Regions from separate parts of the Ruegeria sp. AN11 genome, predicted to be linked through region 1. Evidence: riboswitches for the same ligand, from Rfam matches in the RefSeq annotation. Region 1 holds a riboswitch; the other holds the start of a gene.
The links. A riboswitch is a leader RNA that binds a small molecule or an ion and turns the genes downstream of it on or off. The one in region 1 is predicted to bind thiamine pyrophosphate.
Positions count from the first base shown of each region.

Region 2: linked by a shared signal. The riboswitch ahead of thiD (bifunctional hydroxymethylpyrimidine kinase/phosphomethylpyrimidine kinase) and the one ahead of thiB (thiamine ABC transporter substrate binding subunit) in region 1 are both predicted to bind thiamine pyrophosphate.

Region 1 covers NZ_JBQFJD010000002.1:122,168-126,080, reverse strand. The annotation lists gene ACR3EQ_RS20525 (trimethylamine methyltransferase family protein) at 1-878, opposite strand, end outside; gene ACR3EQ_RS20520 (LysR family transcriptional regulator) at 994-1,884, shown strand; TPP riboswitch at 1,970-2,074, shown strand; gene thiB (thiamine ABC transporter substrate binding subunit) at 2,107-3,087, shown strand; gene ACR3EQ_RS20510 (thiamine/thiamine pyrophosphate ABC transporter permease ThiP) at 3,063-3,913, shown strand, end outside.
Region 2 covers NZ_JBQFJD010000001.1:2,870,390-2,874,302, forward strand. The annotation lists gene ACR3EQ_RS14140 (thiazole synthase) at 1-414, opposite strand, end outside; gene thiS (sulfur carrier protein ThiS) at 416-610, opposite strand; gene ACR3EQ_RS14150 (FAD-dependent oxidoreductase) at 594-1,571, opposite strand; gene thiD (bifunctional hydroxymethylpyrimidine kinase/phosphomethylpyrimidine kinase) at 1,568-2,371, opposite strand; TPP riboswitch at 2,417-2,523, opposite strand; gene dnaJ (molecular chaperone DnaJ) at 2,786-3,913, opposite strand, start outside.

The DNA.
Region 1 (3,913 bases):
TCGACCAGGCGGGCAAAAACCAATCCGGCGAGCGTTTCAGCCACGGCCTGTACAAGTGACCCGGCCAAAGTGGCCGGGCTTGTGGCCCCGGCCTGTCCCGCGCTGATCAATTGTACCGGAAAACCCGCAAGAATAGCGGCCTCGAGCACTTCACAAGCCTCTTCTGCGAAGCGCATGGGCGGCACAACATGACAGACCATGACAGTCAGGAACGGTCGCGCGCGAAAGGCGGCTTCGTCACCTGCGATCCTGTAACAAAGGCGGGCAATGGCCGGGACGTTTTCGGGTTCGGTAATCGAGACGGAAACATGCTTGGACGTGCCCATCAGGCAGGCATAGGCAGTGTTGAGGTCCATTGCCGCAGCAGGGTCAACGTCGCGCGCAACGACCGGACGGCTGAAATGATGGATGTTCTCCATCCTGTCGACCAGTCGGGCGGCATCATACAGGTCGGCCAGGGTTGAAGGGCGGTAGTGGCCCGTATCGATGTCGAAGACACCCGGCGCGGCGCCGCCGGTTGACATATGGACCCGCGTGCCTTCGATCCGCAGATCGTTTTCAGGAACTTGCCCGCAAAGGACGAAATTCCGCCTTGCCTGCTTGATCGACTTGCGCACAAGGGCGCGCGGAAACAACAATCGTCCGTCATCGCCCAGCGTCCCGCCCGCTGCCGTCACCTTGTCGACCATGGATGGGGTCGGCTGACTTAGTCCGAGGGTCTCAAGCAGCAGCAATGCGGCTTCCTCGGTCTGAGCGACTTCATTCGGGGACAGCGGTTTCAGGCACCCGCCAACCACACCCGGCCATACCGCAGGGCTGGCCTCGTCGCTGTTATCTTGTGTCAGACGGTCCTTGCGACCGCGCCGGCGCGTAGACATGGGCCTAATATCATGAGCTCAGCTTCATTCAAAGTCAGCCTACACAGCCATAGGGCTTGTTTACAAAAGCCGTTTTCTCAGCAATTGATGAGTAAAACTTACATTAGGGAAATTCGTGACCGCCTCTCTTCCCGCCCTTCGCGCCTTCGATGCAGCCGCCCGCCAGGGCAGTTTTCGAATTGCGGCCGAGAAATTGTCGGTCACACCCACGGCGATCAGCCATCACATTCGAGGGCTGGAAGAGCAGCTGGGCGTCAAGCTGTTTGAACGGGCCGGGCGCGAGGTCGCGTTGACCGAAGATGGCAGGCGTCTGGCGGCAGCAACGGCTCAGGCATTTGAAATTCTGGATGACGCGGTGCGCTCGGTTCGCCGCAGCTCCCGCAAAGTGGTCCGACTTGCTGCGGGGCCGATTTTCACCGCCCGCTGGCTGATGCCCCGGATCGGTGATTTTTGGGACGACCACCCCGAGATCGAGCTGGAGGTGGTTCCTTCTTATCAACCCGGCACGCTGAACAGAGCAAACATCGACATCGTGATCCGCTGGGAACGAATGGCCGAGATGCCCGAAAATGCGATCAAGCTGATCGAGCTTGCCCCCGTTGCCATAGCGTCGGAGGCATTTGTCCTGAAGCACGGCCCGGTGAATGAGCCCCAAGACCTGTTGCACTGTCCGCTGTTGCATCAAAGGAACCACTGGGGTTGGCTCGACTGGTTCCGGGCGATGAATGTCCCGGTTGATGGCCCTTTGCGTGGTCCGATCTTTGAAGATGCCAATGTTCTGCTGCGGGGTGCCGCAGAAGGGCAGGGCGCGATTGTCGGCTGGCTGCCCTTGATCGATCAGGATCTGGCCGAAGGTCGCGTCGTGCGTCTGTTTGATGAAAAAATAACACCCACTCATGGTTACTTCGTCGAGAGCACAGGACTTGGCCGATCGCGACGCGAGACCCGGGCCGCGATTGAATGGCTGCAGGTTCAAAGCCTGGGCTCGCAGGCTGATCTGCCCTGATCCCGCCAGTTGAGAAGCATCCTTCATGCCAGTGAAGCGTGAAGGGCGAATTTGGTTGAAATTGTTTCGACATCACCCTAATCACGGCCTCACCTCGGGGTGCGCGGAATGCCGCGCTGAGACGCCCATAGCGAACCCGTTGAACCTGAACCGGCTAGAACCGGCGGAGGGAAAGGTGACGGTTTCATCCACCCTTGCCCTCTCGCCGCAATGGAGGATGACATGAAACATCTGCTGATTGCTGCGGGAATTCTGAGCGCGACTTCGGCTATCGCCGCCGACAAACCTCAGCTGACCGTTTTTACTTATGACAGCTTCGTCTCGGATTGGGGTCCGGGTCCGCAGGTCAAGGAAGCATTCGAAGCGGTCTGCGACTGCGAACTGAACCTTGTTGGAGTGGAAGACGGTGCCGCCCTGTTGTCGCGCATCCGTCTGGAAGGTGAAAACTCGGATGCAGACGTCGTCTTGGGTCTGGACACAAACCTGATTGCGGCAGCAAAGGAAACCGGCCTGTTTGCGCCCAGTTCGGTCAGCGCCGAATACACTTTGCCCGTAGAATGGAACGATGACGTATTCGCGCCTTACGACTGGGGGTATTTCGCGTTTGTCCATAATGCCGACGCAGCAGCACCGGCCAATTTCCGTGAGCTGGCCGACGGTGATACCAAAATCATCATTCAGGATCCGCGTTCATCCACACCAGGGCTTGGCCTGTTGCTGTGGGTCAAAGCCGCCTATGGTGACGAAGCCCCCGAAATCTGGGCAGGACTGGCTGATAATATCGTGACCGTAACCAAGGGCTGGTCCGAGGCGTATGGACTGTTTCTTGAGGGTGAGGCTGACATGGTTCTCAGTTACACCACATCACCTGCCTATCACCTGATCGCTGAAGAAGATGCAAGCAAGGCGGCGGCGGCATTTGACGAAGGTCACTATATGCAGGTCGAAGTAGCCGGGAAACTGGCCGGAACCAATCAGCCTGAACTGGCGGACCAGTTTTTGCAGTTCATGGTTTCGGACGCTTTTCAGCAGATCATTCCGACAACCAACTGGATGTATCCGGCGGTAACGCCTGCGGCGGGCCTGCCCGAAGGGTTTGATACACTGACCGTACCGGAAAAATCTTTGCTGCTGGATTCTGATCAGGCGGCAGCCGTGCGGGACGAGGCGTTGGCGGAATGGCTGGGCGCGCTCAGCCAGTAAATCCGACGCCGGGTATTGGCGCGGCGACACTGATTGCCGTGCTTATTCTTGGTACGCTCGCCGCAGTTGCCCTGCGCGCCGACTCCGCAAGTGGGTTCGGACCGGCCGATTGGTCAGCCCTTCGGTTCACGCTGGTTCAGGCGGTGTTGTCCGCCATTTTCAGTGCAGGGCTTGCCGTTCCTGTCGCCCGCGCGCTGGCCCGGCGGCGTTTTCGCGGGCGGGCGGTTCTGATCGCGCTGCTGGGGGCGCCGTTCATTTTGCCGGTCATTGTCGCCATCATCGGCTTGCTGCAAGTTTTCGGCCGAGCGGGCTGGATTTCAGACGTTCTAGCGGTTTTTGGGCTACCGCCGATCCGTATCTACGGGCTGCATGGCGTGGTTCTGGCGCATGTCTTTTTCAATCTCCCCTTGGCCACGCGTCTGATCTTGCAGGGGTGGCAGGAGATTCCGTCCGAAAGGTTTCGATTGGCCGCCCAGTTGGGTTGCAACGGATGGGCCATGTTCCGGCTGATCGAAATGCCTATGCTGGCGCGTATCCTGCCCGGTGTTCTGGCCGTTGTTTTTGCCATTTGCCTGACTAGTTTTGCAGTTGCCCTGACTTTGGGTGGTGGACCACGCGCGACCACGATAGAACTCGCGATTTACCAGGCCTTTACCTATGATTTCAACTTGGGTCGCGCCGCGCTTCTGTCCGGGGTGCAGCTGGTTCTGACCGCGACTGCGGCCCTGGCAGCGCTCAGGTTCTCCAGGGGTGACGGGTTTGGTGCCGGGCTGGATCGTTCCATCCGACGCTGGGATGAAGGGACGCGGGCGTTTGATGCCTTCTG
Region 2 (3,913 bases), on a different contig from region 1:
TTCGCCGACGATCAGATCGTCCGTTGTGTAGGGAAAGACCTGAAATCCATCTTCCGTCAGGATGCGGGCGGCTTCGACCAGTTGAAACACATCCGGTTGCAGGCTGTCGGTATGACCGATCAGTTCCAGCTTGATCCAATTGGTCTGAAAAGCCTCGCGCGCCATCTGGGCGGTTGTCACAGCCTCTTTCACCGTGTGGCATCCGGCGGTGTTGGGCAGGACAATGACACCCAGGTCGCGGATCATCCGCCAAAAGCTCTGCCCAGCCCCACCCGCGCCTTCACGGCGCAGGGATACCGTGGCAACACCCGCCCCGCTGAGGCGAAACGCTTGTTCCAGAATGGCCGGACTGGGATACTGCGCCGTGCCCAGCATCAGCGGATTGGGCAGTTCTGTGCCGTAAAAGGTCTTCACGTCAGCCCCCCTGCATCGGGGCGACAACTTCGACCCGGTCACCATCTTCGAGTTTTAGTGCCAGTCGAAGGCTTGAAGGGACGAACTGTTCATTCACAGCGGTAGCTACGCAGCCCGAGAATCCACATTCCGCCAGCAAATCTGAAAGGGTTTCTGCGCGGCTTTCGCGCGCCTCGCCATTAAGCACGATCTTCATCGACCATCTCCGAATGTTTGTTTTCCAGCGCCAGATCGGCGACGCCCTGTGCCAACGCGGGCGCAAGCAAGTAGCCATGGCGATACAGGCCATTGGCATAGATCGTTCGACCCAACCGGCGGATGCGAGGCAGGTTGTCGGGAAAAGCGGGGCGAAGATCGACACCGATTTCCAGGATCTCAGCCTCACCAAAAGCCGGGTTCAGCGCATAAGCCGCACTGAGAAGCTCCAACATCGAGCGGGCAGTAATCCGGCCGCTGTCCTCGGATTCGATCATCGTTGCGCCCAGCATGTAGACCCCGTCACCCCGCGGGACGACATAAAGCGGCATGCGCGGATGCAGCAGTCGCACAGGGCGAGAGAGAGTGACATCCGGGCAGCGGATCACCAGCATCTCGCCTTTGACGCCACGCAGATCATGCAAGATCTCGCGCGCGTGCAACCCCCGGCAATCGATCGCATTCTCCAACCGGGAAGGGGCCAATGTACGGTGAAAGGGCACACCTCGGTCCCTGAGGTGGCTGCAGAGGTCCCGCAACGCTTGCCGGGGATCAAGATGGGCCTCTGCCCGGAAGAAGAGACCGTTACTGAAACTGTCTAGATCAGGCTCTAAATAGGCGATATTCGCACTTCCGACTTCTGAATGCCCATCCGTTCGGCGTGCAAAGCGGCGCAGATCCGGCAGGTCGCGCGAATGCGCAACAACCAGCGTTCCGCACCGATGCACCCGCGTTCTGGCGTCCCACCAGTCAATCGCTGTTTGTCCAAGCCGCAGAACCGGCTCCTCGGCATTTTCGTATTCACACCAGGGGGCAAGCATGCCACCCGCCCACCAGGAACAGCCATGTGGACCCGGCGCACCTGCCGGATCGAATATCTGCACGTCAGCGCCGCGCGACACCAGCTCGGTTGCAACAGTCAGACCGGCTACTCCGGCGCCTATGACCGACCAGACAGTCATGCGGGCCAAAGCTGATGAAAATGATGAACCGGCCCATGCCCGCGACCAATGTCCAGATCATCGGACCGGGCTATCGCGCCTTGCAGATAGCTGTGCGCATCTGCAACGGCCGTCGTCAGCGGTTTTCCCAGCGCCAGCCCGGCAGCAATTGACGCGGACAATGTGCAGCCAGTGCCATGCGTATTTCTGGTTTTCCGGCGCGGTGCCGTGAACTCTGCCACCAAGCCCGAAGCGTCGATCAAGAGATCACGGCAAATGTCGCCGGATCCATGCCCGCCCTTCATCAGAACGGAACCTGCGCCCATGTCACACAAGGCAAGCCCCTGTTTTACCATCTGATCCGGCGTCTCCGCAGCCGGGCAATCCAAAAGGCGTCCGGCCTCAGGCAAGTTCGGCGTCAATAGCGTGGCTATGGGCACGAGCACCGCCCGTAATGTCTCAACCGAGTCTTCTGTCAGCAAGGCATCGCCGGATTTGGCAATCATCACAGGATCCAGAACGATGGAACCACGAAACGCTGCAAGGCTGTCTGCAACACATCGGATGATCTCCGGTGTCGCCAGCATGCCAATCTTGACGGCGCCCACGCTCAGATCAGACAGAACGGCATCGATCTGTGCGGCGACAGTATTCAGCGGGATCCCGTGAACGGCGGTAACGGCCCGTGTGTTTTGCGCGGTCACGGCGGTGATCACGCTGGCACCATAAACCCCTAAGGCAGACATTGCCTTGATGTCAGCCTGAATTCCGGCCCCACCGCCGCTGTCCGAGCCTGCAATTGTCAGCGCAATAGGCGTCATATCGTTGCTCCATCAAAATTGGGCAACGCGCGCATGGAAAACGTCTGACATTCTGAGACCGTTCCCTACGCCGGTATTGCCCGGATCAGGTTCGATGGGTTAGCGCATTAACGCCTCTCAGCCCTTCGATCAGGGCACCCCAACGGTTGACCGGACAATCACAGGCACATCAGAAAAATACAAGACTGAATTTGATCTGTTTTATGGCCACCCTGACACCTTGGGTAAGGCCAAAGGTATTTGCGAGGCTCTGCCTCGCGCTCCGGGATATTTGGGGCCAGATGAACAAGGGATCTTTCCTTCATCTGGCCAAAAATATCCCGGGGGAGGCGCCCAAAGGGCGGCGGGGGCAGCGCCCCCTGCAACAAAAAAGCCGCCCGAAACCGGGCGGCTTTGGTCGGGAAAGCGGTTCCCTTAGCTTTTCATGCCATCCCAGAAGGACTTGACCGACGAGAAAAAGCTTTTTGATTCCGGGTGGTTGTCCTCTCCCAGATCGTCAAACTCACGCAGCAGTTCTTTCTGTCGACTGGTCAGGTTGACCGGTGTTTCCACAGCCAGTTCGATGAACATGTCACCCACGCCACCGCCACGCAGGGCGGGCATTCCCTTGCCACGCAAACGCATCTGGCGGCCCGACTGGCTGCCTGCCGGGATCTGCACCCGGCCACGACCGCCGTCGATGGTGGGCACTTCGATCGAACCACCCAGAGCGGCCTTGGCCATGCTGACCGGCACGCGGCAATAGAGGTTTATGCTGTCACGCTCAAACAGCTTGTGATCGGACACTTCGACAAAGATGTACAGATCGCCCGGGGGGCCACCACGCATTCCGGCCTCACCCTCACCCGCCAGACGGATACGGGTGCCGGTTTCGACACCGGCGGGGATGTTGACGGACAGTGCCCGTTCTTTTTCCACGCGCCCCGCGCCGCCGCAGGATTTGCACGGATTCTTGATGATCTGACCCAATCCCGAGCAGGTCGGACAGGTGCGTTCAACGGTGAAAAAGCCCTGTTGCGCGCGGACCTTGCCCATACCCGAACAGGTCGGGCAGGTCGTCGGTTCAACGCCGCTTTCAGCGCCCGACCCGTCACAGGCCGAACAGGCCACGGCAGCGGGCACGTTGATAGTCTTTTGCAGACCCGCAAACGCCTCTTCCAGCGAGACGCGCAGGTTGTAACGCAGGTCGGAACCGCGTGCGGCACGACGGCCACCGCCACCGCGCTGGCCACCCATGAAATCGCCGAACAGGTCGTCGAACACGTCCGAAAACGCGCTGGAGAAATCGCCCTGACCAAAGCCGCCGCCGGGCCGGCCACCGCCACCCATGCCGTTTTCAAACGCGGCATGGCCAAAGCGGTCATAGGCGGCCTTGCGTTCTGCGTCTTTCAGAACGTCATAGGCTTCGTTCGCTTCCTTGAACTGCGCCTCGGCTTCCGGGTTGTCCTTGTTGCGGTCGGGATGCAACTCTTTGGCTTTCCTGCGAAAACCTTTCTTGATCTCGTCCGCCGATGCACCCTTGGACACGCCGAGTACATCGTA